4 regions of the Erwinia sp. INIA01 genome follow, and region 1 is predicted to be linked to each of the others. Evidence: predicted binding sites of a transcription regulator. Region 1 holds the regulator's gene; each other region holds the start of a gene.
The links. The regulator CRP, encoded in region 1, controls carbon source genes, mostly activating them, when cyclic AMP is high. The targets are predictions, from matches to a motif close to ATGTGANNNNNNTCACAT.
Positions count from the first base shown of each region.

Region 2: the regulator CRP is predicted to act here: its motif matches at 1,907-1,924, upstream of OMR58_RS15455 (PTS mannitol transporter subunit IICBA).
Region 3: the regulator CRP is predicted to act here: its motif matches at 3,304-3,321, upstream of mlc (sugar metabolism global transcriptional regulator Mlc).
Region 4: the regulator CRP is predicted to act here: its motif matches at 4,011-4,028, upstream of OMR58_RS12100 (nucleoside-specific channel-forming protein Tsx).

Region 1 covers NZ_JAPDNC010000003.1:537,587-545,358, forward strand. The annotation lists gene argD (bifunctional acetylornithine/succinyldiaminopimelate transaminase) at 1-135, shown strand, start outside; gene OMR58_RS07915 (YccS/YhfK family putative transporter) at 132-2,210, opposite strand; gene crp (cAMP-activated global transcriptional regulator CRP) at 2,270-2,902, opposite strand; gene OMR58_RS07925 (amidohydrolase) at 3,449-4,636, shown strand; gene OMR58_RS07930 (phosphoribulokinase) at 4,645-5,514, opposite strand; gene OMR58_RS07935 (YheU family protein) at 5,612-5,830, opposite strand; gene OMR58_RS07940 (hydrolase) at 5,830-6,846, opposite strand; gene OMR58_RS07945 (LysE family translocator) at 6,906-7,508, shown strand.
Region 2 covers NZ_JAPDNC010000008.1:151,847-159,618, forward strand. The annotation lists gene OMR58_RS15445 (DUF3053 domain-containing protein) at 383-1,096, shown strand; gene OMR58_RS15450 (hypothetical protein) at 1,209-1,490, opposite strand; gene OMR58_RS15455 (PTS mannitol transporter subunit IICBA) at 2,191-4,119, shown strand; gene mtlD (mannitol-1-phosphate 5-dehydrogenase) at 4,208-5,356, shown strand; gene mtlR (mannitol operon repressor MtlR) at 5,440-5,985, shown strand; gene OMR58_RS15470 (YibL family ribosome-associated protein) at 6,058-6,420, shown strand; gene OMR58_RS15475 (fimbrial protein) at 6,961-7,497, shown strand; gene OMR58_RS15480 (fimbrial protein) at 7,577-7,772, shown strand, end outside.
Region 3 covers NZ_JAPDNC010000010.1:207,083-214,854, forward strand. The annotation lists gene OMR58_RS18550 (MDR family MFS transporter) at 1-957, opposite strand, end outside; gene bioD (dethiobiotin synthase) at 1,210-1,875, opposite strand; gene mlc (sugar metabolism global transcriptional regulator Mlc) at 1,995-3,212, opposite strand; gene OMR58_RS18565 (LysR family transcriptional regulator) at 3,355-4,245, opposite strand; gene OMR58_RS18570 (MFS transporter) at 4,350-5,603, shown strand; gene tus (DNA replication terminus site-binding protein) at 5,800-6,729, shown strand; gene fumC (class II fumarate hydratase) at 6,803-7,772, opposite strand, start outside.
Region 4 covers NZ_JAPDNC010000006.1:21,014-28,785, forward strand. The annotation lists gene nrdE (class 1b ribonucleoside-diphosphate reductase subunit alpha) at 1-1,135, opposite strand, end outside; gene nrdI (class Ib ribonucleoside-diphosphate reductase assembly flavoprotein NrdI) at 1,132-1,542, opposite strand; gene nrdH (glutaredoxin-like protein NrdH) at 1,547-1,789, opposite strand; gene OMR58_RS12090 (DUF883 family protein) at 2,057-2,380, opposite strand; gene OMR58_RS12095 (DUF2002 family protein) at 2,530-2,865, shown strand; gene OMR58_RS12100 (nucleoside-specific channel-forming protein Tsx) at 2,944-3,810, opposite strand; gene OMR58_RS12105 (DUF4056 domain-containing protein) at 4,224-5,288, opposite strand; gene OMR58_RS12110 (BamA/TamA family outer membrane protein) at 5,381-6,523, opposite strand; gene OMR58_RS12115 (hypothetical protein) at 6,520-7,506, opposite strand.

The sequences.
Region 1 (7,772 bases):
GCGGCTGAAGGGGTGATGGTGTTGGTAGCCGGTACGGACGTGATGCGCTTTGCACCATCGCTGGTTATCGATCCTGCGGATATTACCGAAGGGATGAAGCGCTTTGCGGCAGCGGTAGAAAAAGTTTTAGGCTAGGGCGACTTGCGTAAACGCCGGGACAGCCAGCGGCCCTGATGCGGGCGCTGGCTCCAGGTCAGTGACGAGATAGTGTGCATGGTGCTGAGGTGGCCGAGAATACGCTTCACGTGCCGTTCCAGGATGGTCACCGGCCCCTGATGAAAATCTTCCGGCGCTTCCAGTACGTTGCTGTCTGAGCTGGGTCCATCATATTCCAGGCGCTGCTGGCAGCGTTGCAGTGCGATTTCGCACGACTGCAAATAGCGCTGTGCCAGTGATTCCGTGAGCATGGTGTGCTCGCGCGCCAGAATCGTCATGGCATTAATGTGTTCGACAATAAACTGGCTGTGGGTCACCCACAGCTGCATATCCTTCAGATAGCTGGCATTAAAGTTTGGTTCCTGCATCGCCTGATGCAGTGAGTTAAACAGCGCGTTGTGGGCCTGATTGACCCGCATCCTCTGCCAGGCCAGTTTTGCCGGTTCCTGTTCCTGTCCCAGCAAAAGCTGCAGTGCTTCCTGATAGGCTTCCAGCGCATCGTGGGCATTCTGCCTTAACAGCCCGCTCTGCCACTGCGGCCACAGCCAGATCATCCCACCAAAGGCAATCAGACAGCCAATTAGCGTATCCATCAGGCGCGGTATCAGCAGCTGCACACCGTTGAGCGACAGCAGTTGCAGCGTGAATACTGTGGTAATGGTAAAGCCGATCGTGGCCCAGCCATAGAATTTACGGATAAACAGATTACCGATTAGCGTCAGGGCCAGCATAACCAGCAGCATCACCGATTCCGGTGCGTGCAGGCGCAGCATAACGGCGGCAATGACCAGTCCGGCCAGGGTTCCCATTGCCCGGTGCTGAATGCGAACCCGAGTGGCACCGTAACCATTGAGGCTGACGAACATGACCGTCATCAGTATCCAGTAGGGCTTGGGCAGATTAAAAAACAGCGCCAGCGAGCTGGCAAAGGCAAGCATCACTCCATAGCGTGCGGCGCTGCGCAGGCCCGGAGATTTCAACGACAGGTAGCTCTTCAGCGCCGGGATCAGCGGTAACCGGCGCTGACGATCCGCCATCAGATCGCGTCGATACAGCGGCCGCTGGGTGCGGAGCACACGGGCGATGCGGCTGAAATGGTAATAGCAGAAATTCCCCACCGGATTTTCTTTATTCTGCCGGGAGATTTTCTCCAGTGCCTGCAATGGTTTATCCATGGTGAAACGTTCAGGATAGCGATGATAGAGAATGTCATCGGCCAGCACTCGCAGCCGGGCAGCAATGGTTTGTGCATTCCAGCGGATCACCGCTTCGGCGTGGCTCTGTTCCACCAGCTTTTGCACTTCTTCCGGCTGATGCAGGCTGACGGAAATGTGTTCCTGTAGATCCAGTGCCACCTGAAAGGCCCGCGTTAGCCGCTGATAGTGGTTATCCTGGCTGGCGGCCAGCATATACATCTGCTGATAGCAGGTATTAATTAAATCCACCGCTTTCTGCTGGCGTGCCAGCAGCGGCGGGAGGGCCGTCTGCGGGTCGGTCAGCCGGGTCAGCAGCGTATATTTCGCCTCGCAGTAGTCGGCCAGCTCGCGATACAGCAGGCTAAGCGTTTCACGCATCGGCTGCTCTTTCCACAGGCGGAACCACAGCCAGTTAAACAGCCCGTACCAGATGGTACCGAGAATATAGAGCAGCGGCGGTTGCCAGAGGGGAACTCTTCCGGCAAGGCTGAGGGTAAAAATGGCGGCAATGAGCGAGGCGGGCAGCAGACGGCCATGCAGTGGACTGATTTCCGCAGTGACGCCCAGCATCAGTGCCATCACCAGCATGATGATCGGCAGCGGTACGCCCTGTTCCCCGGCATACAGGATCATAAAGCTACAGAAGGCAAACAGGCTGCCGCCGATAATCAGGCGCTTGAAAAAACGTTTATGGGGAGTATCAAGACCGGCGTTGTTACAGCAGGCGGGAACCAATGAGAAGAGTAAACCCTGTCGAAGATCGCCTAACAGCCAGCCAACGGCTATCGGCAAGCACAGCACCAGCGTTTGCCGCAGTGCATAGTTCACTTCAGGGTGATAGATGATTCTCCGCCACATGCCCAATACCACAGAAAAAAAGGCGCGACCAGAGTGTCGCGCCACAGATCCACAACCGCTTAGCGCGTACCGTAAACCACGATAGTTTTACCGTGCGCGGAAATCAGGTTTTGATCTTCCAGCATTTTCAAAATACGCCCCACGGTTTCACGAGAACAGCCAACGATCTGGCCGATCTCCTGGCGGGTGATCTTGATCTGCATGCCATCCGGGTGGGTCATGGCATCCGGCTGTTTGGCCAGATTAAGCAGGGTTTGTGCAATACGACCGGTTACGTCAAGGAAGGCGAGGTTACCCACCTTCTCAGAAGTGACCTGCAGACGGCGTGCCATCTGCGAAGAAAGACGCATCAGAATGTCAGGGTTAACCTGAATCAACTGGCGGAATTTTTTATAGGAGATTTCAGCTACTTCACAGGCACTTTTAGCGCGCACCCACGCGCTTCGCTCCTGGCCCTCTTCGAAAAGGCCCAGTTCGCCAATAAAGTCGCCCTGATTGAGGTAGGAAAGAATCATTTCTTTGCCTTCTTCATCCTTGATCAGCACCGCTACTGCGCCTTTGACGATGTAGTAGAGGGTTTCTGCCTTTTCACCCTGATGGATCAAGGTGCTTTTGGATGGATATTTGTGAATATGGCAATGTGACAGGAACCATTCGAGGGTTGGGTCTGTTTGCGGTTTGCCGAGAACCATTCGCTGTTATCCTCTTATTGTAATCGTGCCTAAATATACCCTTTTATCACTCAGGTTGCAGAAATGTTAACTGCTTTTTGAAATATTTCGGGTACACAGGGAAGGAGTTCCCTGTCAGGCGCTTCCCATAGGAAAATCAAACGGGCCATACCGTTAAGAGTCTGGCTCATCCTGTTGTCCCGTTTTCACCATGCATTGCAATGCCAGAATAATAATACAGCACCGTTTGTAGCACAGCTTGACCTGGCTGTCTTGTGTTGTGTCATGTTGTCTCGCTTCAGCATAGTGAGAAAAGGAGCGGCTGTCGTTTTTATTGTCTGGAGAGGGATCTGTAAGCCTGCTGTACGAGGGCCGTTTTGGCACGGTTCGCCACAGATCTTGCACTGATTTGTGTTTTTATCACCCTATTCACCCTACCCATGAAATGCGTTTTCTGCGGCTGTTGGCCCGGTCATTGACCGGGTGAACACGAGTGACGGATGGGGTGACTGGCTTCACTGCCCGGTAGTCGGCTCTGGCTGCTTTTTCACCGTTACAGGAGTAACTATGAAATCTCAAACCGCGTCACTGATTAAAGATATCACCCCACGAGTACTGCAATGGCGTCGACATATTCATGAGCATGCCGAGCTCTCTTTTCATGAGCAAAAAACTGCGGATTACGTCGCCAGCGAGCTTCAGCAATGGGGTGCATTAACCCTTAGCCGTCCCTCACCTAACAGCGTGCTGGCGGAGCTAAAAGGGGCGCGCCCCGGCCCATGCATAGCGCTACGTGCTGATATGGATGCGCTGCCGATCCATGAGCTGAACCAGGAGCCTTTTACCTCGCGTAATGCGGGCGTCATGCATGCCTGTGGTCACGATGCGCATACGGCCATGCTGATGGGAGCGGCCTGGGTACTGTGCCAGCTGCAACAACAGATTGCCGGAACCGTGAGATTTATTTTTCAGCATGCGGAAGAGGTGCCGCCGGGTGGGGCACAGGAACTGGTTTCTCTGGGTGTGCTTAATGGGGTTTCGATGATTTTTGGTCTGCACGTGATGCCGGCTTTTCCTACCGGTACCGTCAGTTTCACCGAAGGTGTTTTTAGCGCGGCCAGTGATAATTTCGATCTGATTCTGCAGGGGAAAGGCTCGCATGCTGCTCTGCCGCATACGGCGTGCGATCCCGTGGTGTTAGGTGCCGGGGTTGTTCAGGAGCTGCAGCAAATCATTTCACGCAGGCTTGACCCTAACGAGGGTGCCGTGCTCAGTATTGCCAGTTTTCTGGCCGACGGGGGCTACAACGTTATTCCGGATGTGGCACATCTCAGAGGCACCCTGCGCACGCTGAGTGAAAATACGCGCACTGAAATCCCAAAAATGATGGAACAGATGCTCGGCGGCATGACGGCGGCGGTTGGGGCCAGCTACAAGCTGGAATGGACAAAGGGTTACACGCTGGGCTTCAACCACCCGGATGCCTGTCGTTTCGCCGCAAAAAATGTGGTGGATACGCTGGGCGCCGACGCGTTGAAAATAATGCCGCATCCCATGTTTGGCTGTGAAGATTTTTCAGCCTACCAGCAGGTTATCCCCGGATGCTTCTTGTTTATCGGTTCGGGCAACGAGGAAAAAGGCACCTGCTGGAGCTTGCATAATCCGCACTTCCGCCTTGATGAAGATGTTCTGCCAATTGGCGTGCAGCTGCACATTGGTTTTATCCATCAGCAGCTTATGTCATCGTCGCGATGACCATCCGATTAGCTGATTTTTTTCCCTTCGATCAGTCGCTTAACCAGTGGGCCCATAATCAGTTCCATCGCCAGGCCCATTTTTCCGCCCGGCACCACCAGGGTTTTAATATGGGAGATAAATGAGCCCTGAATCATGGTAAGCAGATAGGGAAAATCGATATCTTCCAGCCCCTGGAAGTGAATAACCACAAAACTCTCGTCCAGTGACGGGATGCCACGGGCGGCGAAGGGGTTGGAGGTATCTACGGTCGGAACGCGCTGGAAGTTCAGGTGGGTGCGGGAAAACTGTGGCGTGATGTAGTTGATGTAATCTTCCATTGAACGCACCACCGAATCCATCACCGCTTCGCGCGAATGGCCGCGCTCGCTGGTATCGCGCACCAGTTTCTGTATCCACTCAAGGTTGACGATAGGCACTACGCCAACCAGCAGATCGACGTTTTCCGCCACGTTATTCTGCGGGGTGAGTACGCCGCCGTGCAGACCCTCATAGAACAGCACGTCGGTGGGTTCAGGCAGCGGCTGCCATGGGGTAAAGGTCCCGGGCACCTGATTCCAGGGCACCGCCTCATCGTAGGTATGCAGGTATTTGCGTGATTTGCCTTTACCCGTGCGCCCATACTCAATAAAGGTTTGCTCCAGCAGTCCGAAGTCGTTGGCTTCCGGGCCAAAGTAGCTGATGTGTTTACCCAGATCGCGCGCTTTACGGATGGCCATATCCATCTCCGGGCGGGTGAAGCGATGGAAGCTGTCTCCCTCGACCTCCGCTGCCCTCAGGTTAAGCTGCTGGAATATTTTCCGGAAGGCAACGCTGGTGGTGGTCGTTCCTGCACCGCTGGAGCCGGTGACGGCGATAACCGGGTGTTTGGCTGACATGGTAAACAACTCCCTGAGAGATAGGCGGACGGATCATTCCTAACATGTTTATCGGTGCAAAGTCATCCTCGCCGCGTGGCGACCGGGAAAATTATCCTCAGCCGTTAAACTGCCCGCGAGGCATGATGTTGACGGTTTCATGCAGCTCTGACCACACCAGCACCGCGTCTCCGCTGGCCAGCTGGCGGCGAACGTCTTTCACTTTTTGTTCCAGCGATCGTTCCTGCTCACCGTAGTCGGTTCCCTCGCGCAGAACAAAGGATTCAATCAGGTTATCAAGCGTTTCAGAGTCGAGATCTTTCCAGGGAATAATCATCAGGGTTCCAGCCAGGTTGAAAGCCATTGCGGTATACGCTGTTCCAGCCACATTTGCGGCTGGCGTAGCGTTCCGCCTACAAAACCAACGTGTCCACCGTAGCGGGTCAGCTGATACTCAATATTGTGCGGCAGCAGGGCCGGATCGGGGATCACCTCAGCGGTCATAAAGGGATCGTCCAGTGCATGAATGATCAACAGCGGTTTGCTGATGCCGGGCAGCAGCGGTAGTCCGCTACAGCGGCGATAGTAGTCGGTCGCGTCGGCAAAGCCGTGGGCTCTGGCGGTAATCGCATCATCAAAGGCGCGAAGCTTTTTCAGTGCTCGCAGCTGTGGCAGCTCTATGGGCAGCGTGCCGGGCCAGGCCATCAGCTTGCGCGTGGCGTTCTGCTTGAGCAGATTGAGCAGATAGCGCTGGTAGATACGGGAAAACCCCTGCTCCAGCCGCTGGCTACAGGGTTCCAGCATCAGCGGAGCGGAAACGACTACGCCTGCATCCAGCAGGCAGTTATCGCCCTGTTGCCCCATCAGGCAGGCCAGCATATTACCGCCGAGGGAGACGCCGACAGCGGCGGTCGGCACCTGGCCCCACTCATCGCGCAGCCACTGCAGGAAGTAGCTGGCATCACTGGTCTCTCCGGAGTGATAGATGCGGTTCAGGCGATTCGGCTCACCGCTACAGCCGCGAAAATGCATCACCACGCCCAGCCAGCCGCGATCTTTCCACGCCTGCAGCAGACCGTGCGCATAGGGGCTGTTAAAGCTGCCTTCCAGACCGTGGAACAGGACCACGCGAGGTTTATGCCGCGCCTGTGCCGGGTCTTCACTCCAGGCAAGATCGACGAAATCGCTGTCCGGCAGGGTTAAGCGCTGCCAGTGCGGTTGCAGGGTAATGCGACGTCGCACCAGCCTGGGTAGCAGGGTTTGCAGATGAGGGTTACGGCCTCCGCGCAGAGGCCTGAAAGATTTGTCATCCAGGTGACTGAAAATCCGTGGTTCAGAGCTTGTAGTATCCATAACTCGCTGTTAGCTTCTTCGGGTTGTTTATTTCTTCAGGGGTGGGGAGCACCCGTTCTATGGAACTGAGTCTGTTTCTGTCTATGTTAGGTTTTCTCTGGGTCGCCGCCATCACACCTGGCCCTAATAATATGTTACTCACCGCCTCCGGTGCCAACTTTGGTTTCTGGCGATCGCTGGCCCTGCTGGTTGGCATTATGCTCGGTATGCAGATCATGCTGCTGATGGTGGCGTTTGGTATCGGCGGGTTAATTTTGCTCTATCCCTCCCTGCATCTGTTTATGAAGATTGCCGGTAGCCTTTATCTGCTGTGGCTGGCATGGAAAATCGGCACGGCGAAATATGAGAAGCTGGAGACCGGTGACGGCCCGGCGTCCCCGATGCCGTTCTGGCAGGGTGGTCTGCTGCAACTGATTAACCCCAAAGCCTGGCTGATGGTGCTGGGTGCGGTGGCCAGCTTCAGTCTGGCCGGAAAGGGTTACCTCGGCTCCGTCGTCGCCATCAGTATTGCGCTGGCAATCGTGAACTTCGCGTCGGCGGTGATCTGGCTGGGATTCGGCACGCTGATTGGCCGCATTCTGCGCAGCCGCCGTGCATGGACGATTTTCAACGTGTTCATGGGGCTGCTGACCGCCGCCTGCGTGTTGCTCATCTGGCACTGATATTCCTGGGCGTGTGCAGCACGCCCAGGGCGTTAACTTCTCAAGCCTTGTACTCCACCGCGTCAGTCAGAATCATGGCTGCCACTGGCAGACCCTCAGCTAGCCTTCCAGCAAAGCCAGTACGAAAGAAAATGTCTCATCTGCCATGACATATGCCGCCTCCTGCGTAATCAGTAATGGGTCAAGGCGGCACTATGTGCACTTTCCGGCAGACTTTTGCGTAAAAATTACTAAGTACACTTAGATATAAAAAAGAATTTTTAA
Region 2 (7,772 bases), on a different contig from region 1:
TACTGGCGGACATCAACCGCTGGAAAACTGCGAGGCAGCACAGGGAAACGCCAGGAGCTTAAGTATTAGACTAATCCTGGTGATTCAGATCATATTTTTTAATTATTTTTTCGTTCTGCTTTGCAAAAAATGAAAGGCGTTATCTTAGTTGGGTTAGATGTCATAGGCTTAGGCACCATAACCGTGCTGGCCTGTCACAGTCTTGCCAATCTGCCAATCTGCCAATCTGCCAATCTGCCAATCTGCCCACCCGCATCGGCAATGATTGATACTGGACGGTCACATCAACGATCGCGCTATCCTTCGAAAACGAGTTCGACTATCCTTCATTCAGGATTTATCTTCTTCACAACCCGCAAGATAGTTAACAGGAGTTTTTTCCATGACCAAAGGACCTGCACGCATCTGGATGCGTTTGCTGGTGCCGTTTATGGCGCTGTTTCTGGTGCTGCAGCTGACCGGCTGCGGTGATAAAGAAGCCGACCAACGCAAGGCGTTTATCGATTTCCTGCAAAATACGGTGATGCGCAGCGGTGAGCACCTGCCTTCGCTGAGCGAAGATCAGAAGCAGAAGTTCGGCAACTACGTTAGCGACTACGCCATCATCTACGGTTTTTCTCAGCAGGTGAATAAAGCGGTTGATTCCGGATTAAAACCGGTTGTGGATGAGCTTTCCGCCATTCGTACCCCACAGGACTATCTGACTCGCCGTGATTCGCTGCGCCAGGCCAGCGGCTCTCTGGCCGTGCTGAATCAGCAGATTCAGACTGCTAAAACCCAGGCCGACAGCAGTAAAGCAACGCTGAAACAGCCGGAAGATCTGAAAACAGTCTATGACAACGTCTTTAATAAAGTGGTGACGCAGCCAGCGGATGCATTAATGCCTCTGCTGCCTACCCTACAAACGCTGAGCCAGGATGTGATTCAGGCGGGTGATTTCCTGCAGCAGCAGGGGACGCGCGTCACCTTTAACGGCTCGGCGGTGCAGTTCCCCACGCAGGAGCAGGCATCCGCTTACAACACGTTAATGAGCAATCTGAGCATGAATGCTCAGGCACTTAATCAGGCGCAAAGCGTACTGAACAGCGTTCAGTAATAGATGAGGTAGGGGAATCATCCTGCCCCGCTTAATTTTATTCTTCACGATATGAAAAAGGCCACATTGCTGTGGCCTCGATTTTTACCCATTCACGTGAATATAGTGAATGTTACCAGCAGCCGTTTGCCCATGCGTTAGCTGTTTCTTTACCACCGGCACCCAGATCGTCAACAATTTTGATCAGTGCGCTGCGTACACTTGGCTCTGTCGCAGCAACCATACGATAATCCATACCGCGATATCGTGGGTCGACTTGGGAATAAAGCTTGGCAACTTCCAGCAATGACTGAAGATGCGTTGCTGTTGCGCGCTCTTCATGCATGCCTATAACGCCGCATCCTGCACCGCTAACCTGTGAAAGTTCTGAAGTGGTTAGTTCACGAAGGCTCATTTTTTAATCTCCCTATTTTTTGATATTAGCGCTGACTTGGGGTCAACGCGCCAATATTAAATTGAATTTAATTTAAATAAATAGCATCGTATCCATAATTGGATGAAGTTAATGACTGATTTTTATTAAAAATGGATAGATGTTTCATAGCGGTTAATATCTAAATTTTAATGGAAATATTATGCACCTTATAGCACTAATTAGATTATCTAAAAAACGAGATTCATATTGTCAGATTTGGGATTAGCGTTTTCCTTTCAACATATCAAAGCATGATATTACCGCTTGCGGCGCTGTTTGCTACAGACCTGGCTCCGCTCCTGATGAGCTAAGCTTTTAAGTCGGAATAAGGGATTTTTGCACAAAAATTTCTTGTGATCTAAATCACACTTTGGAAACAAATATGGATTTTAACTATGTGATGAAAATCACATTTTTTAGCCGATTAAGGCTTTTAAGTGAGCCGTGCTCTTTTTTTACACAGTAAAAATGTGATCATTATCACCAAATAACCCCCCATTCCCATTCATTTATAGTGATCTTGATCACATATTATTGTGCGACTACGCAGCGTCATATTCGCGTGATAGAGTCCGCTTGCATACAGTGATACTGACGGCTTTTTCGCCGTAACCGTCTTCAAACAACATCAGCGCGCTCTCTTACATGGTCAGCGCGTACCAATAAGAGGTGTGCTTTTATGTCCTCATCAGATATCAAGATCAAGGTTCAGAACTTTGGTCGCTTTCTGAGTAATATGGTAATGCCAAATATCGGGGCATTTATTGCCTGGGGTATTATCACCGCGCTGTTTATTCCAACCGGATGGCTGCCAAACGAAACGCTGGCCAAGCTGGTTGGCCCAATGATTACCTATCTGCTGCCATTGCTGATCGGTTATACCGGTGGACGCCTGGTCGGTGGCGATCGCGGCGGTGTGGTTGGTGCCATTACGACTATGGGCGTGATCGTTGGTGCTGATATGCCAATGTTCCTCGGCTCAATGATTGCCGGCCCGCTGGGCGGCTGGGCAATCAAAACCTTCGACCGTCAGGTTGATGGTAAGATTAAAAGTGGCTTTGAAATGCTGGTTAACAACTTCTCTGCCGGTATTATCGGCATGCTGTTGGCTATCCTGGCATTCCTGGCTATTGGCCCATTGGTTGAAGGCCTGTCGCATATCCTTGCCGCCGGCGTGAATCTGATGGTGCAGAATAACCTGCTGCCGCTGACCTCTATCTTTGTTGAACCGGCAAAAATCCTCTTCCTGAACAATGCGATTAACCACGGTATCTTCTCGCCGCTGGGTATCCAGCAGGCCAGTGAAGCCGGTAAGTCCATCTTCTTCCTGATTGAAGCGAACCCGGGCCCGGGCATGGGCGTGCTGATGGCCTATATGTTCTTCGGCCGGGGCAACGCAAAACAGTCTGCCGGTGGCGCTGCGATTATCCACTTCCTGGGTGGTATTCATGAGATTTACTTCCCTTATGTGCTGATGAATCCGCGCCTGATCCTGGCCGTTATTCTTGGCGGTATGACCGGTGTCTTTACCCTGACCCTGCTGAACGGTGGGCTGGTTTCACCGGCATCTCCGGGTTCAATCCTTGCCGTACTGGCGATGACGCCTAAAGGGGCCTACTTCGCTAATATCGCGGCGATTGTAGCTGCCTTCGCCGTGTCCTTTGTGGTTTCAGCCGTTCTGCTGAAAACCAGCAAGGTTAAAGAAGAAGACGACATCGAAGCGGCAACACGTCGTATGCAGGAAATGAAAGCTGAATCAAAAGGCCAGTCAGCAACTGTCGCCGGTGCCGATGCACTGCACTCTGATTTATCCCACGTGCGCAAAATCATCGTTGCCTGTGATGCGGGTATGGGTTCCAGCGCGATGGGTGCGGGCGTACTGCGTAAGAAAGTGAACGATGCGGGTCTGAGTAATATCTCGGTGACCAATACGGCGATTAACAGTCTGCCGGGTGACGTCGATCTGGTGATTACTCATCGCGATCTGACGGAACGTGCGATGCGCCAGGCGCCTCATGCGCAGCATATTTCCCTGACCAACTTCCTCGACAGCGGCCTGTATAACGATCTGACCGCACGTCTGGTTGAAGCCAACCGCAGCGCTGAACATCGCGAAAAAGTGAGCACCACCCTCAGCGACAGTTTTGATGAAGGCCAGGAGCATCTGTTCCAGCTGACCGCCAGCAACGTGTTTCTCGGCAATCATGCTAGCGACAAAGAGCAGGCCATTCGCTTTGCCGGCGAGCAGCTGGTGAAAGGCGGTTACGTTGAGCCGGAATACGTTGAAGCGATGCTGGAACGTGAAAAACTGACGCCAACCTACCTGGGTGAGTCGATTGCCGTGCCGCACGGTACCATTGCCGCTAAAGACCGCGTGCTGAAAACCGGCGTGGTATTTTGCCAGTATCCGGAAGGCGTACGCTTCGGTGAGGAAGAAGACGACATCGCTCGCCTGGTGATTGGTATTGCTGCCCGTAACAATGAGCATATCCAGGTAATTACCAGCCTGACCAATGCCCTTGACGATGACAGCGTGATTGCCCGACTGGCGACCACGACCAGCGTGCAGGAAGTGTTGGATCTGCTGTCCGGTAAGACCAGCGCCTGATTCAGCGAGTGGTGATGTATTTCCGTAAGGGCCGGGCATGCCCGGCCTTTTTTGGATCGATTCCTGAATAATTTAAGTGGGTAATATCATGAAAGCTTTACATTTTGGCGCGGGTAACATTGGCCGGGGATTTATTGGTAAGCTGCTGGCCGACGCCGGTATTCAGCTGACGTTTGCTGATGTAAACCAGGTTGTACTGGACGCAATTAATGCTCGCCATGAGTACCCGGTTCACGTGGTGGGTGAACAGGCACAGGTTGAGGTAGTAAAAGGTGTGAATGCAGTTAACAGCACCAGCGACGATATTGTCGACCTGGTGGCTGAGGTTGATATCGTTACCACGGCGGTTGGTCCACAGATCCTCGAACGCATTGCCTGCGGCATCGCAAAAGGGTTGGCCAAACGCAGTGATAACGCTAATTCCCGTCCTCTGAATATTATCGCCTGTGAAAACATGGTTCGCGGTACTACACAGTTAAAAGGCCACGTGCTGAAAGCGCTACCCGAGCAGTATCATGCCTGGGTTGAAGCGAACGTGGGCTTTGTGGATTCCGCCGTTGACCGCATCGTTCCGCCTTCTGAAGCGGGCAGCAGCGATCCGCTGGAAGTGACGGTAGAAACCTTCAGCGAATGGATTGTCGATCAAACCCAGTTTAAAGGACCACTGCCTGCTATCCCGGGTATGGAGCTGACTGACAATCTGATGGCATTTGTTGAACGTAAACTGTTCACGCTCAATACGGGGCATGCCATTACCGCCTACCTTGGACAGCTGGCGGGGCATAACACCATTAGTGAAGCGATTCTTGACCCACAGGTGCGTACGGTGGTTAAAGGTGCAATGGAAGAAAGCGGTGCGGTGCTGATCAAGCGTTACGGATTTGAAGCGGATAAGCACGCGGCATATATCCAGAAAATCCTGGGCCGTTTTGAAAACCCCTACCTGAAAGATGACGTTGAGCGGGTGGGTCGCCAGCCGCTGCGTAAACTCAGCGCCGGGGATCGCCTGATTAAGCCAACGCTGGGTACGCTGGAATATCAGCTTCCTCATGAGAACCTGGTAACCGGAATTGCCGCCGCGCTGCGTTATCACAGTGAGCAGGACCCGCAGGCGCAGGAACTGGCAGAGCTCCTTGCGAAGCAGGATGTCGCGACCACGCTGGCGCAGATCTCTGGCCTTGATGCCAATAGTGATGTGGTTAAGGCCGTAGTGAAAGTCTGGAGCGCTATGGCATAATGCCGGTGAACGCGCTCCTCAGGGACGAACAATCAGGGCACAGCTCCACCGCTGTGCCCGCGCTGGCATTACTCCGCCATACGATGAATGATATGCAGGCACTCATGGAACAACCTCAGGCTTTTGAAAACAGAGTGCTGGAGCGCCTTAACGCCGGGCGATCGGTAAGAAGTTTTTTGATCGCTGCCGTCGAATTGCTGGCAGAGGCGATTAATATTCTGGTTATCCAGGTGTTCCGTAAAGATGACTATGCCGTAAAGTACGCGGTAGAGCCGCTGTTACACGGCGATGGCCCGCTCGGTGAGCTGTCTGTTCGTCTTAAGCTGATTTATGGCTTAGGGATGATTAATCGTAGTGAATATGAAGACTGTGAGCTGCTCATGGCGCTGCGTGAGGAGCTGAACTATGATGGCCATGAATACCGTTTCACTGATGATGAAATTCTGGGTCCTTTTGGTGAACTGCACTGCGTAACCCCCCTTCCTCCTCGCCCTGACTTCGCCATCGAAGATGCGGAACTACGCAATATGCAGCAGTTGCGCTACCAGCAGGTGGTGCGCTCAACTATGGTCCTGTCGCTCACCGCGTTGATTTCGTTGATAAGCCAGAAACAGGCCTTCAAAAAATAACCTCTCTTTACCCGCTTTACACCGGTTTGGTGTATCCTTTGCAGCAATGAATCATTGTTACGGTTAATCGTTATGAAAGAACAAGTACAGTCAGAAATTAAAATCCTTAGTGACAAGCTGGATGCTCTTAATCACAAAGAACCTGGCCTGCTGGCATCGGGCGACAGCGAAAAACTGGGTGAACTACTGAATGAGAAAGACAAACTGACCGCTGAGATCGAACGTCTGCGTAATGTGCGGGCAGAGAAGCTGAGTAAAGAAGCTCAGCAGTTGAAAAAACTGCCCTTCAGCCGGGCTATCACCAAGAAAGAGCAGGCTAATATGGGGGCGCTGAAAAAGAGCGTACGTGGCCTGATTGTCGTACATCCCACTACTGCTTTGGGCCGCGAAATGGGCCTTAAAGAGATGACAGGGTTTGCGAAGTCTGAGTTTTAAGAACACTGCCCGGACTTAGCTCCGGGTATCTTAAGTCATCGGTTTTTTCATCTAAAACAATTGGTTGATGAAATCAAACTTCCTTAAATATCCTCATAAACTCTCACCTTTTGCGCTTTTGTATTAAAAAATTTCCTCATTAGCCCATTTTTTCTCAAAAACCAGTTTCATTATCTGTTAACGGTGTTTTCCATAGTGCTAAATTCTGCCAAACGTCATCTGTACGGTTAAAGGACATCGCAAATTAAATGCATAAAAGAGACTAAATCCGAAATTATTATTTCGTTTTTAAAGTTCCAGAGAGATATATCGAATTCTGGTGAATGTATTTTTTCTCTTCAAATGAAGAACTGGATTTGCAATAATTCTTTTCAACGAGCAACCACTGGTGGTTATTTATCCGTGACTATAGATGTCATGTAATATTAGTCATGCATAGGTTCGTTAAATATTTTCTCTGAAAGAATTCAGTGCAAGATGTTTTTTTGCATTCTTGAAAACGGACAAAAGATATCTTCATATCAATAAAGGAATAGTGTAATGGAACTGAAAAAAATCGTACTTGGCGTTGCTTTAGCTATGGGTGCTGCTACTTTTGCTCAGGCTGCTGAAGAGCCAGTAACTCCAACCGACCAGGGTAGCGGTACTGTAACCTTTAAAGGTTCTATTATTGATGCACCTTGTTCTATCGTTGGTAATAAAGATCAGTCTGTTGAAATGGGACAGATCTCTAACTCAGCGCTGGCTAATGGCGGTACTTCAGTCCCTGCGAGCTTCAAAATCGAACTGGCAAACTGTAATCTGGCAGATAAATATAAAACTGTTAGCGTTACCTTTACCGGTGCCGAAGGTAAAATTGAAAACTCTCTGGGTATGAGCAAAGCGACTGGTGCCAGCATCATTATGCAAGATGGCGCGAGTAACAAAATCAAGCTGGGTACCCCTACTGCACTGCAGACTTTGGCAAACGGTTCTAACACCCTGGCCTTCTCCGCTTATGTACAGGGCAACCCGGGTGAAACCGTTCAGCTGGGTCAGTTCGATAGTATCGCTAGCTTCACCCTCGCTTATCAGTAATATTCATTATTGATGAAGAGTACATGTGGGGGATAACTCCACATGTACTGATTTAATCTGCGATTGTTGGATTTCCTCTATGTTCAAGAAAATAAGCATTTTAGTTTTATTGTTGAACATGAGTGCTGTCAGCCAGACTTGGTCCTCTGATATGGGATCTGGGCACGTAAAGATGGCTGGTAGCATCATTGATACGGCCTGTGCAATTGATATTAACAGTATCGATCAGACACTTGATATGGGCGTAGTCCCGATTGGCCGAATTATTCGAGATG
Region 3 (7,772 bases), on a different contig from region 1:
GCCGCTTAGCGTACTGGCCAGCGGCCAGCCAATCGACATCATCGCCAGCGCACTCCCGGCCTGCAGCGGTGTACCGCCGTTAACGCCCTGAATCCAGGTGGGAAGGAATGCACTGATCCCCATCATCGCCGCACCGATCAGCAGGTTGCCAACGTTACCCGCCAGCAGCGTTCGGGTGCGCCAGATAGCCAGTGGAAACAGAGGCTCGCCAGAGTAACGTTCGTGGCGCAACAGTCCCCATCCGGCCAGCAGCGCAACGGCGCTTAATACCAGTGTCCAGTAGCCAAGCGACTCGGCCTGTAACAGTGCGGTTAATAGCGCGGTAACGGTCAGCATCAACCAACAGCTGCCGGTGAAATTGATACGCCTATCGGTTTTTTCCCGGCTTTCCGGGAAGAAACGCACCAGCAGCAGCATCGAAATGATACCAATCGGCACATTAACCCAGAAAACCAGCGCCCAGTTAAAGTGCTGCACCAGCCAGGCACCGGTCAGTGGCCCGACAATCGCCGCTACGCCCCACACGCTGGAAAGCCAGCCCTGCACGCCTGCACGCTCTTTTGGTGGATAAACGTCGGCGATAATCGTTGAGGTCAGCGGCATAATAGCCCCGGCCCCCAGACCCTGGAAGGCACGGAACAGGATCAGCCAGCCCATGCTGCTGGCAAATCCGCAGAGTATCGAGCCCACCAGAAACAGTCCGGCACCGATAAAAAACACGCGCTTGCGGCCCCACATATCGGCAAGACGGCCATAGATAGGTACGGTGACCGCCTGGGTCAGCAGATAAATAGAGAAAACCCAGCCAAACTGCGAAAAGCCACCCAGTTCAGTGATGATCGTGGGCATCGCCGTGGCGACAATGGTGACCTCAATGGCAGCCATAAACATCGACAGCATGCAGGCAATCAGCACCCAGTGACGCCGGGTTACGGCGTTAATTGTATTTTCTGACATGGGATTCCTTTTCGTTGCTTCCCTGCTAAGTGTGTACCAAATCCTGTCGTGGAGTTTTCGGATTGTGCGCTTTAGCTGGTGACAACGTCACATAAATTCCAGAGTTTTGATTAGCTCAGCGCGCGAAATCACGATAATTAAAACAACATCCCGCCAGGATAGTAAACGAAAACAATGGCTTTTTGCGGCATGGATTCAAAGAAGAGTATAGCCGGGGCGAACTCTTTAAGCGGTTCGCCCACGTTATCTGGCTTATAAGTTCAGGGGAGAGAGATCGAAATAGCGCGACAGATCGCGGGTTTCTGCACGTGGTAAATAAGGAAGCTCACCCAACAACGGTGCGGGGATCTTGTCCTGTAAGACGTTGATAATTTCTGCGTAGTGCGCAAGGCCTGGATTAATTCGGTTAGCCACCCAGCCCAGCAAAGGTAGCCCGTCGTTCAGTATCGCCTGTGCGGTCAGTAAAGCGTGGCTGATACAGCCCAGTTTGATACCAACCACCAGAACGACGGGCATCTGTTCCTGCACCACCCAATCCGAGAGCGGGCGTCTGTCGCTCATCAGACTGCGCCAGCCGCCGGTTCCCTCAATGACAATATGATCGGCCTGTTCATCCAGCGCATGCAGCCCGCTACTTAATGTGGCATAGCTAAACGACTGCAGGCTGGTGCTGATTTCATCATCAAGCAGAGTTACCGGGTTAATTGCCTGATAAGGCAGCTGAAGTGAAGAAGAGGCCTGCAATACCAGGGCATCTTTATTTCTCGGCCCCTCTTCGGTTTGCTGACTACTTTTGGCTACCGGCTTGTAGCCAACGGCATGCTTATCGCCCACCGCCAGCTTTTGCAGCAACCCTCGTGACACCACCGTTTTACCGACTTCAGTATCGGTTCCGGTAACAAATAAACGTTTATACATAAACGGCTCCAGCAGGCCATGTCTGGCCCACAGATAAACTTTTGGGAAGTAATGGAGCGAAAATTGTAGGGCAGCACCTGGTGGTGAAGATTGCGTTGGCGCAATATTTAGTGGATTCGTTATCCCTGCAGTAATTTGATCAGCAGCGAGCCATTGTAGAGCGCATCCTTCACCAGTGCCGCACCGGGCATCGTTCCCTGGTTCTGGAACTCGGTCGGCTCCACGGATAGCGTTGCGCCATAGTCAGGTAACGACTGTTGCTGAATACAGGCATTAATCGCCGGGAATAAAATCGGGTGTGCGCGATTGAGCGGCGAACCTATCAACACTTTTTGCGGATGGAACAGGTTGACCATAATGGCCAGAATACGCCCAATACTGCCACCAACACCGGTGATAATGTCGCAGGCCAGCTGATCGCCGCTCAGTGCGGCATCGCACAGGTTTTCAATCGAAAGCGGCTGATTGTGCAGCGAAGAGCTCATTGATGCCTGCATACGCTGCGCGGCCAGTTCGAGCATGCTTTCCGTACTGGCCACGGTTTCCAGACAGCCGTGATTGCCGCAGTAGCAAAGTTTGCCCCAGGGGTCGACCTGAGTATGCCCTATCTCAACGAGCGTTGCGCCACCGCCGTGCAGCAGTCTGCCGCCGGTGATCACCCCGGCACCAACGTTATGGTCGATAACCACTTGCAAAACATCGCTGGCATCACGCGAGGCCCCAAACAGTGACTCAGCCATGGTCCAGGCGCAGATATCATGCTGGATGTAGACCGGCAGCCCGGTTCGACGCTCCAGTTCCGGCCCCAGCGGCATGTCATCGACCTGATAAAATGGCATGCGATGCACGATGCCCGCCTGGCCGTTAACTCTGCCCGGTAAGGTAATAGCAATAGCCGTCAGCCGCTCCAGACGGCTCTGGTGGATCACAAAGAATTGATCGATCAGCTGAATAATGCGCTGAAGAAGCGGCTCGGGATCGGCGGGAGGCAGCGCAAACTGCTGTTCAACCACCATTTTGCTGCTTAGATCTCGCAGCGCGATGGTTATCTCGCCGTTGCCAATACGAACGGCGAGAAAATGCCAGGCTTCCGTGTCCAGCACCAGGCCAACGGCGGGACGCCCCCGGCTACCGGGTTCCTGAAATTCAGTTTCTTTAACCAGGTGCGCTTCCAGCATTTCACGAACAATCTTGGTAATACTGGCTGGAGCCAGCTGCGCTTTTTTGGACAGTTCGATACGCGAAATAGGGCCAAACCGGTCGATAAGCCGATAGACCGCACCGGCATTGGTCTGCTTAATCTGGTCGATATGACCAGGCTGATTGTCCGCAATCACACCCCAGCTCCCGCTTATTTTCACGCTTCAAAATAAAGCATACTGCTCATGGTGAAACACTTCGCACACAAGGTCAAATATTTGATTCGATATGTGATTCGCAGCACATAAACAGCAGAATAGCGCTCATGTTTTCCACGATTTAATGCGCCGGAAGCAGCAGCGACATCATCGCTGACATCACGGCCGGTCGCTCCCGCAGGCGTGACCAAACCAGCCAGACCTGTGACAGAGCATCCACTTCCTGCAAGGGAATCCAAACGACATCCGCCAGCCGAACCCGGCGGAAAGATGCAGGCAAAATGGACACACCAAGTCCGGTCGAAACCAGCCCAATAATGGTCATCGCTTCCCCCACTTCCTGGGCAATATTCGGCTCAATCTGGTAGTGATGCAGCAGGGTTAAAATTTCCGTATAGAGGGCCGTTCCGACCTGGGGATCGAAAAAAACAAATGGCTCATTCGCCAGTTCGCGAACGCTGATGGTCTGTCTACCGGCCAGCAGATGGTCGCGATGAACCAGCGCATACATCGGTTCCTCCAGGATCAGCTGATGATCCAGCGTTTCCGGTAAGGGGGTATTGCGCATCACCCCCAGATCGAGCCGACCATCGATCAGCGGTGCCAGCTGCTGACGGGTGTTGATCTCCTGCATTTGCAGGTGAACGGCGGGAAAACGCTGACGAAAAGTGAACAACGCATCGGACACCACACTGATAAACGGGGCCGAAGAGGTAAAACCAATACGCAGCTCACCCTCATCACCGCGATGCAAGCGCGCCGCTTTATCAGCGGCCTGAGCAACGTTTTGCAGTATTAAGCGGGCATCCAGCAAAAACTGCTGGCCGGCTGCCGTCAGGCGCACGCTGCGGTTGGTTCTGGCAAACAGACGTGCGCCGATTTCCTGCTCCAGAATCTGAATCTGCTGACTGAGCGGCGGCTGGGAGATATTCAGCCGCTGCGCCGCACGGCCAAAGTGCAGTTCTTCAGCAACGGCAATGAAGTAACGCAGATGACGAAGCTCGACATTCATATGTTAAATATATCATTTGAGATTATTAATATATTAGACATCATAATAGGTTTTTCTTAACTTTTCCATGGAGAGACTAAGCCATCCCCGCTAAGGAACCTGAAGTGAATCGCTCAACCCACGCCGTTACGCTTGAAGAGCCCGTTAACCCCATCCTGTCTGATTATTCCAATGCCAGTGCGTATATTAATCGTGGATCGCCGCAGTTTATGCGTGTCACGCTGGCCCTGTTTTCCGCCGGGCTGGCCACCTTCGCCCTGCTCTACTGTGTACAGCCGATACTGCCGGTGCTGTCGCATGAATTCGGCGTTTCCCCTGCCAGTAGCAGTATTTCGCTCTCCATTTCTACCGGTTTCCTCGCGCTGGGCATGTTGTTTACCGGCCCGCTCTCTGATGCGCTGGGTCGTAAATCAGTGATGGTCACGTCGCTGATGCTGGCGGCCATTTTCTCTCTGCTTTCGTCCACCATGACCAGCTGGCACGGAATTCTGCTGATGCGCGCGCTCACCGGCCTGTCATTAAGCGGTGTTGCAGCGGTAGGAATGACCTATTTGAGCGAAGAGATGAACCCGGCGGTTGTCGCTTTTTCGATGGGCCTCTATATCAGCGGTAATTCCATCGGTGGCATGAGCGGCCGTCTGTTAAGCGGTGTGATCACTGATTACAGCAGCTGGCGCGTGGCGGTTGCCGTCATCGGCTGTTTTGCGCTGGCTTCCGCCGTTATGTTCTGGAAAATTCTGCCCGACTCACGCCATTTTCGCCCGGCGTCGCTGAAACCGCGCAGTCTGGCCATTAACTTCCGCCTTCACTGGCGCGACAGCGGTTTGCCGCTGTTATTTGCCGAAGGCTTTCTGCTGATGGGGTCTTTCGTCACGCTGTTTAACTACATTGGCTATCGTCTGTTGGCCCCCCCTTATTCACTTAGCCAGGCGGTTGTTGGTCTGCTATCCGTAGTGTATCTCACCGGTTCCTGGAGTTCGCCCAAAGCCGGTGCGATGACAGCGAAGTATGGACGGTCACCGGTCCTGTTAGTTTCAACACTGGTGATGCTGAGCGGTCTGCTGATCACATTATTCAGCAGCGTCTGGCTGATCTTGCCCGGCATGATGTTGTTTACCGCCGGATTCTTTGCGGCACACTCCGTTGCCAGCGGATGGATTGGCATGCGTGCACGCCGTGCCAAGGGTCAGGCCTCATCGCTTTATCTGTTCAGCTACTACCTTGGTTCCAGCGTCGCGGGCACGTTAGGCGGCGTGTTCTGGCATAGTTTTGGCTGGAGCGGGATCACCGTATTTATTTCTGCAATGCTGCTGCTGTCGATACTGGTAGGTAGCCGACTGCACAATAAAAAACTTTGATTTATTCACCCTCTCGGGCCTACGCAATCAGCGTGGCCCGCTTTTTTTCCCAGACATCGCGCGAACAGATCGCTTAACCAATCAGTGCGAAACGTTATTTACCTTGCTCCTTCCTGCTTGAATAAAACGCACACTGATGTTGAATTGAGCACCGGTAATCATTATTATTAGTATGTTGTAACTAATGGGGAATGGAATGAGCCTTTATCATGCCGTAGATCGGTTGCACCACTGCGTCGCTGAGCTGGAGTCTGAACTCGACATCCTGCAACAGCACATCCTTTCCCTGCGGCTGCTGGCAGCCAGGGTATTTGAATTGCCTGCTGTTGAGAAAGGCAAAGAGAGTGACCCGCTTACGCAGATTAGCGTTGAGCAACGCGTGGGCCAGTCCGCACTACAACTTGCTCTGGCGCATTTTTCACGGCTATTTATGCAGCACCAGTCGGAAAAAATCAGTACCAAATCGGCCGTTCGCCTGCCCGGCGCAATCTGTCTGCAGGTCGACAAAGAGCAGTCTCCCCTTCTCCAGCAGCAGGTTGAACGAATAAACACGCTAAAAAAGCAGTTGGAGCAGATCATTACCGTCGAGTCCGGGCTGCCGAGCGAAGAGCGATTCGAATTCGTTCATACCCACCAGCGTGGATTGATTACCCTCAACGCCTATCGCTCGCTGGTGCTGCTGGATAATCCTGATTCGGTGCGATTCGGCTGGGCCAACAAGCATATTATTAAAAACGTCGGCCGGGACGAAATACTGGAGAAACTGCAAAAAAGCCTCAATGCCGGTCGGGCGCAGGCACCGTGGAGCCGCGAACAGTGGGCTGAAAAAGTGGCACAGGAGATCGAATCGATCAAATCCCTGCCCGATACCGCGCGGCTGAAGATAAAACGGCCGGTCAAGGTGCAGCCTATCGCCAGAGTTTGGAACAGCAGCAGCCAGAAGCAGACCCAGCTGGCCTGCCCTTCGCCTTTAATCGTGTTGTGTAAGGATACGGCCAGTGTGCCGGTGCTGGGCGAATTGCTTAACTACGACGCGGATAACGTGAATCATCGCCACAAACCGCTGGCGCAGCCGCTGTTTATGCTGATCCCCCGGCTGCACCTGTATACCGATCGGCTTGCCTGATACCCACAGCAGATTGAGGCACAAAAAAAGCCAGGCATCAGCCTGGCTTAGTCTTCAGGGAGCACGGGAAGGATCAGACTTTCATGCTGCCAACCATCTCTTCCGGACGCACCCAGGCATCGAACTCTTCCTCGGTCAGATAGCCCAGTTTCAGCGCAGAGCCTTTCAGCGTCAGCCCTTCTTTATGCGCTTTCTTGGCGATTTCAGCCGCTTTATCGTAGCCAATATGGGTATTTAATGCGGTAACCAGCATCAGCGACTCATTCAGCAGTTGGGTAATGCGGTCACGGTTCGGTTCAATACCCACCGCGCAGTGGTGATTGAAGCTGTCCATGCCGTCAGCCAGCAAGCGCACCGACTGCAGGAAGTTATGGATCACCATCGGACGATAAACGTTAAGCTCGAAGTTACCGGACGCGCCGCCGATATTCAGCGCCACATCGTTGCCCATCACCTGGCAACACAGCATAGTCAGCGCTTCACACTGGGTCGGGTTCACTTTGCCCGGCATGATTGAACTGCCCGGCTCGTTTTCAGGAATAGCGATCTCGCCGATACCACAGCGCGGGCCGGAAGAGAGCCAGCGCACGTCGTTAGCAATCTTCATCAGGGAAGCCGCCAGGCCCTTCAGCGCGCCGTGCGCGTGTACCAGCGCATCGCAGGTTGCCAGCGATTCAAATTTGTTTGGCGCAGTCACAAACGGCTGTTTAGTCAAATCGGCCAGTTCCTTCGCCACGCGAACCGCGTATTCCGGGTGGGTATTCAGGCCGGTGCCCACGGCAGTGCCGCCCAGCGCCAGCTCGGCCACATGAGGGATACTCTGTTCGATATGCTTCAGGCTGTGCGCCAGCATGGCAACCCAGCCTGAAATTTCCTGGCCCAGCGTCAGCGGCGTGGCGTCCTGCAGGTGGGTACGGCCAATTTTGACGATGTCTTTATAGGCTTCAGCCTTATCATTCAGCGTCTTTTGCAGCACTTTCAGCTGCGGCACCAGATGTTCCTGCACCGCAACAACCGCTGCCACATGCATCGCCGTCGGGAAG
Region 4 (7,772 bases), on a different contig from region 1:
TCATATTAATCCGGCCGTGGATCGGGTTAGCGCGGTTGACCGTATCTTCAAACATGATGTACGGGTAGCCGGATTCAAACTGGATTTCCGCCAGCGTCTGGAAGAATTCACGCGGATTAATAAACGTACGGCGGATACGCTCGTCGGCCAGCATCTCGTCATATTTTTCGCTGATGCTGATATCGGCAAACGGCAGGCCGTAGAGGCGCTCCACGTCATACGGTGAGAACAGCGCCATCGGCTGATTGTCTTTCGCCAGCTGGAAGGTCACGTCCGGGATCACCACGCCGAGCGACAGCGTTTTGATACGGATTTTTTCATCGGCGTTTTCGCGCTTGGTATCGAGGAAGCGCAGAATATCCGGGTGATGGGCGTTCAGATAAACGGCACCGGCACCCTGGCGTGCGCCCAGCTGGTTGGCGTAGGAGAAGGCATCTTCCAGCATCTTCATCACCGGGATCACCCCGGATGACTGGTTTTCAATACGCTTAATCGGTGCACCCGACTCGCGCAGGTTGGAGAGCAGGAATGCCACGCCGCCGCCGCGCTTGGACAGCTGGAGCGCTGAGTTTACCGCACGGCCAATCGACTCCATATTGTCTTCAATACGCAGCAGGAAGCAGGAGACCAGCTCGCCGCGCTGCTGCTTGCCGCAGTTCAGGAAAGTTGGCGTAGCGGGCTGGAAGCGTCCGGCAAGGATCTCATCGGTCAGCGCCAGCGCCAGCGCCTGGTCACCCTGAGCCAGGGTCAGCGCCACCATGCACACGCGCTCGGTAAAGCCTTCAAGATAGCGTTTGCCGTCGAAGGTTTTCAGCGTGTAGCTGGTATAGAACTTCCATGCACCCAGAAAGGTCTGGAAGCGGAAGCGGCGCGAATAGGCCTGCTCGAACAGCGCGCAGACGAAGTCGAACGGGTAGGCGTTCAGCACATCGGCTTCGTAGTAGCCTTCAGCAACCAGATACTGCAAACGTTCGGCCACGGAAGAGAACTGCACGCTATTTGGGATCACGTGCTGAATAAAATACTGACGCGTGGCTTCGCGATCTTTTTCGAACTGGATGTTGCCTGCGGCATCATACAGATTCAGCATCGCATTGAGCGCGTGATAATCAGGTGCGGCCGCTGCGGCCTCTATGAGGGTGCTGTCTGTCGCTGCCAAAATTCGGTTACTCCCTTGTAAACGTTAGCGATATCGTCTGCGGTGCCCATCAATTCAAAGCGATAGAGGTACGGCACCTGACATTTACGCGCAATAATATCGCCAGCAAGGCAGTAGGCCTCACCGAAGTTCCGGTTTCCGGCGGCAATCACACCGCGGATAAGCTGACGATTATTGGTATCATTAAGAAATTGAATCACCTGCTTAGGTACCGCGCCATGACTGGTGCCCCCGCCGTAGCTGGGCACTATCAGAATGTAGGGCTGGTCGACCTGCAGGCGCTGAGCGCTGTCTAACGGAATGCGTCGCGCCGGCAGGTTTAAGCGGGTGATAAATCGATGGGTGTTTTCCGACTGGCTGGAAAAATATACCAGCGTAGTCATCGCCTTAACCCCGGACGGCTGCCAAATGGCTCAGTGCCTGAATTTTATCCGGGCGGAAGCCGCTCCAGTGATCCTGTTCGGCCATCACGACCGGGACCTGGCGATAACCAAGAGATTTAAGAGTTTCTACGTGAGCAGGTTCGCTATCGAGGTTGATCAGCTGATAGTCGATCCCTTTCTTATCCATCGCATTTTTTGTCGCGTTGCACTGGACACAATTATTTTTAGTGTAAATAATAATGCGCATGATTCGTATTCACCTTACGGGCTGGTTAACTGAGTATCTGGCGCGGAAATTACTGCCCGACTCGCGCCGCCACTGCCACGCCATGTTGCGTGGTCTTGATGAAGTGAATACTAGATATAGTGGCCTTAAAAAGCAACCACACAAGATATAGGAAAAGCGTATTTATTTAGTCAACATGCTCACAAGCCTTACGCCACAAGGTTTTGTGCAGATAAAAAAAATGCCCACACTGTGATCTGTGAGCATTTGTTCAAAAAGTAAACGGTACTAACGGCGGGTTGTGCTAGTGGTGATTAATGCGCCGATCAGCACGCCGAGAGCGGTACCGATCCCCACGCCGTGCCAGGGTTTATCACGCACGTAAGTGTCAACCTGAGCACCTGCATCTCTCGCTGCCTGAGTCACCCGATTATGCCCCTGTAGTTTGGCACGAGTCTCTTTTAGCAGTGTTTCAGCACGGCTTTTGGCACCTTCCACGTCATCCTTAGCTTTACTGCCGTAGGATTTCAGCAGGTCATCAAGCGTATCTGCCAGCAGTGATACATCTTCACTCAGGTCAATATCGTTATTTTTCGCTGTCCGGTTGAACATTTTCGCTCCCTAATTCTGAAATGTACTATTAAGTATAGGACAGGCTAAAAATCCGTAACGCTGAAAACCTGCGTTTTGGATTATTCCGAAAGCACTGACTATGTGGCCTGAGGTAAGGTTGCGGGGTTTGCAGACACAGAGGAAAAAGCATGTATTTACGACCTGATGAGGTAGCTCGCGTACTGGAAAAGGCGGGATTTGAGATGGATACGGTCACTGCCAAAAGCTACGGTTACAGTCGGGGTGAAAACTACGTCTATGTTAATCGTGAGGCGCGTTTAGGTCGTACGGCGCTGGTTATCCATCCGACACTGAAAGAGAAAAGCCAGGCGATTGCGGTACCGGCATCGGATATAAAAACCTGCGAACATTACGTCCGCTTTCCCATGTATCTGGTGGGCGACACAAACGATCACTACGGGATTCCCTACGGATTCAGCTCGCGCGCCGCGCTGGAGCGCTATCTGGAACGGATGTTTGACTGATTTCCCCGCCGGATGCTGAAATCGCGCAAAAAAATGCGCCCGCAGGCGCATTAGGAATTCAGTACGTTTTTGCCACAATCAGAAGTTATAACCCACAACCAGGTAGTAGCCAAAGCCGTTGGATTTGACGTGGAACGGACCGTTGCCGAAGTTCAGCTCGGTGCCATCGTTCCACTGGCCGCCGTTGTGGAAGTAACGCGCCACGAACGAGTAGTGCCAGTGATCGTAACCCAGTGACAGAATGTGGCTGGAGGCGATGGAGTTGCTGGTACGCGCAGGCGCAGAGTTATCGCCCAGATCGGAGCCCCAGTCAAAGTTGGTGAAACCGATATAGCTCAGGTTACCGCCCCACAGACTGGTGATCGGCACAAAGTATTTCACCTTGAAGCGATAGCCATCCCACTCATTTTCGTTCGCGGCACCGTAGTTCGCCCACTGATATTTTGCGTAAACGTTCAGTGACAGGCCAACATCTGAATGCGTATCGATATCGGTACCCAGACCCATATACCAGGTGTTCTGGCGGTTTGCGCGGTTGTCGCCCATATCGTAGATATAGTTGTTAGCGAAATACCACTCTTTAAACGGACCAAAGCCCAGATTAACGCCGGTCAGCTTATCGATAGAGAAGCGTGGCTCAATTTCCATAAAGAATGGAGAACCGTTATCCCAGGCACCTTTATCGTTGCCGTTGCCCACGCCGAAGAATTTAGGCACATCGATATAGCCGTAGAAATCAAACCAGTCTTTTTTCGCGAAGGCTTCATATTCCAGGTAAACATCGTTGTTCAGCTGCGGTCCGAAACGGGTGTGGTAGCTTCCAACAACGTTAACACTCTGGTGCCACCAGTCGGAAACGTATTCAGGGCTGCTCGAATCAGCGAAAGAGACGTTGGTATAAGACAACGCTGCCAGTGCACCAGCCATCATAATTTTATATTTCATTATATTACCACATGCTCAGAGACCATCCTCCGCAGCCAGCGCGAGGGTCAGGTTGGGTTAGTAAAGCCTTCAAAACGGGTACCGCCGCAATTGACGAAAATCCCCATCAGTAATGTTGCGGCAGTGTGCCGTTATCCGGCCATTAGGAAATAGAGATTGCTCACACTTGTCAAATTCTGTTTCATTTCAAGTCAGCTAAAGTGTGATGAATGTCACACAAATGTGTGTGGGATTAGGGAACTTTACGTTTTAGTGCCAGTTAGCTCATTAAATCAGCAGTTAAACGTTTGCCTGTGGCGAGTTTTAGAAAAGGGGATCGCCGGTAGAAAAAAAGGCTGATGTGCTGAGGTTAAAAATTGAAATGAAATATAACTTTTGATTATGGCTTTTCGGCGTGAAAGGTGGTTTTTTGCTCAATTGCAGCGGTAATGTAAATTGGCCAAATGCTGTAAATCGGCTTTTTTTGCCTCCCTGGCCAGTGCGGGGAAATCAGAAAACAGGTAGCGTGAAACCGGTGCAGGCAGGCGAGCCATTGAGCGCCCGGGGCGTATTTCAAGGCGGCCAAAGTGGGAAAGCTCAACGCCGTTAAAGCGGTCGGGCAACGTCAGCCAGAGCGGAGGAACACTTTCCGGTGCACGTGACGGCAGCCGCCGTTCGCTAACGTCATAATTACGGTAGCGCAGCAGAAATTTATCCGGCAGGCGACAGGCACTGTTCCACCAGAGACGATCGAGCATATCGAAGTGAAAGCGCGTTGCGGCGGGAGGCTCTGCCTCAAGCTGTTCCAGCGCCTGCGGGATCATCGTGCGCATGGCGTACTGATAGCGAGACAGTGATGCGCCACCTCCCGCATTGAGTAAATCGATCGCCACGCGGGCACCGAGCTGATTGGAATAGAGGTCTTCCGGAGAAAAAGCGGAAACGCCTTCGGAAAATCCCTTCACTGATTCAAATCCATACCACTGTGCCACCTCGTGCCATGCGGCAAGTTCAAATGCCAGATGCGCTGCCAGGAATACTGCCAGCCTGTAACGCTCAGTGGCACTGGCCGGTGGGGGATAGGAAAACAGCTGGATTTCGCGCTCACCTAACTCATCGCCCAGTTTCAGCGTTGTTGCCTGGCCTATCCGGGGCCAGATATGGCTGAACAGCCATATCGTGTTATCAGCACTGTCGCGCAGATGGGCCAGATCGATGAAGCCGCCCCGCCGCGTGTAGACGAGGCCGTTATGTTCGCTGTTCAGGCCACTCAGCGTGCTTAACATGTCCATTACACCCGGATTGAAGTGGTGCTTGCCGGTGTCTGTCGGGGCAACCACGTTATCGACCTGATACCACGGCACCGGCATGCCAAAAAGTTTCACTTTAAGGCTATAGCCGAAAGCACAGCATGGCCTCAGGCCGTCCGGCTGCGGCAGTGGGCGCGTCAACAACCAAACCTGCGGTGACTGACCTGCCGGAAGGCTGAGATCGGCCATGGGAATTATCGGATCATCAGGTTGCTGAGCCTGGCCGTCGGCGAAAAAAATGAATGGCAACAGTAGCAGTAACAGGCCGATAAAGCGGAAGATCAAAACGCCTCCCCGACCTGGAAGTAAAAACCTGAACTGTGTTGGCCAAGGCCATAATCAAGGCGGATGTTCATATTTTTCTTAAACTCAAAGCGGTATCCGGCCCCGACAGACGGCAGCCAGTGCCCGTCAAGAACTTCACTCGGTTTGTCCGACATACTACCGGCACCCAGCCATGCCACAACGCCGTGACGCCAGCTGAGTTTTTTGCGCCATTCCAGCTGGCTGGTCAGCATATTACGATTACGATATCGCCCTTCGTAGTAGCCGCGCAGATGATGACTGTCCCCCAGCAGCGACTGCATCGTCCAGGGGACGTGTCCGCTGGTAAAACGACTGTAGACCTCCCAGGCCAGCAGGTTGGTGCTATTTATGGCATGGTAAAGGTTGTACTGCGCGTCTAAAGCATCAAAACGATTATCGCTGGCAATCGCCGGACTGTAGCGGGTCCATGACAGGTTCAGCACCTGACCGCGCGACGGATTCGCCACAAAATCGCGAGAGTCATAGCTAAACAGCACGCTGGCTCCTGAGCTGAAGATATGGCGTGACTCATCCTGTTGATAGAAACTGCCATTGGTTTTGTGCTGCAGTGATGACGCGCCTTCATAGGAGAATGACCAGCCAACGCCGGCGTAAGTATGGTTAGCCAACTGATAGAGTATGCGTGGCACGCCGCTCAATTTTGTTGAGTCGTAGGACTGCTTTCCACGCTGTTTTCGTCCGGCGTGGTATCCCTCTCCCCAGTAGTGCAGCGGTCTGCGGCTGAGGTCGCCGGACAGGTAAAAACGCCAGCTGTCATTATCGATAAAGGTGTAATTCTCATAGCCGATGCCGAAGGCACCTGTAGAGCTGGCAAATCCGGTAAAGGAGAGTGAGGAGAGCGGCGTATCGCGCTGGCGGTCGTCCGGCCGGTAAAGACCGACCGCCGCCACCCCGACGCCGACGCCCAGTTCCGGGGTATAAAAAGGGCCGGGAACAATTCCCCAGTCAATGGTTTTACGCATGTCGGCTTTACGGTCCGCCCCCAATTTATTCAGAAATCGGTCGATTTTTTCCCGGTTGGGGAATACGTTGGCCTGACTTACGGAGGGTAGAGTCATCAGGCCACAGAGCAGGAAGGTTTTAAACTGCATATTCAGAAACGAAACTCTCCGCCGACCATAAAGCTGTTACGGTTGGAAAAGCCCACTTCACTGGTGATATTAAAGTTTCGGGTTAGCTCATACTGCCCGCCGACCAGAATATTCCACGGTGATTTAAGATGCTGCTTAACCCGGAAACGCCCTTTATCATCGGCGTTAACGAAGTTGACCAGGCTGCTGAGCTGCGCTGGCATATGCAGGTCGCTGATATTCCCCCTGAAGTCCTGATCGACATCCTGATACATCGTGCCCACCCACAGGCTGGCATGGGTAACCGGAATGGAGAATCTCTCTACACCGGGTACGGTAAAGCGATAACCGACGCGTGGAGTAAAGGTAAACGCAGAAATATTACCGTCCAGAATGTCAAAATGCGTTTCGGTATAGTTGAAGTCCATGGTACCGAACCAGTCATGATAACCGTAGGCCAGCGTGGTGCCGCCGCCCCAGGTGGTGCCTTTAAATTTCAGCGTGAAATCCAGATCCTTCAGCTCTGGCGGGCAGCCTGCATCCGTAATGCAGGCACTGACGCTGGAAACGGAGCGCCCTTTGGTGTGCCCGACAATGCCGTATACATTCATAAACGGAAACAGCCACATGTCCAGCCTGGCCGTATCGGTTTTACTTTTTTCACGAGTGTGCCCGACGAGAATATTAAACATATTATCGACCGGGATCGGGGTCATTCCGGGAAACAAGCTGGGGATTTTCAGATTGGAGAAATCGATACTCTTAACTTTGATATTCTGATGAATATCCATATGGTTGTAACCAATACCATAAGGATCGGGCAGATCGTAACCGCGCTCACGTAATTCCTTACCAAAGAAAGGCAGAGGGCCGGTTGTTTCACCAAAAAGGTCCGGGGCTCGCTCCCTGGGCGGCGTGGTGGTTACCACCGAGGGGGTTAGTGGGTCGCTGTGATAATCGTAAGAAGGTGCATCTTTTTCCATAATGGGTACGGCGGCTTGTGTGACCATGACGGGTGCTGAGCACAACAAAATACCGCAAAGCGTATACGCTTCCCTGCAGTAAACCTTTCTCATAGTTCCATTCCATTTGAGGCTATGCAATATATGCAATAAAGGACGCATCATAATTTAATAATACGTAATTTATTAAAACAGAAAATGCGACTGGTTATAGTTTTATGATTTTTTTAAAAATAAATCCCCATGGTTTTATTTTATTAATTCTAAATGATTAGTCTAAGTCTTAAATATAATTCCGGGGGATGTTTTCAGTC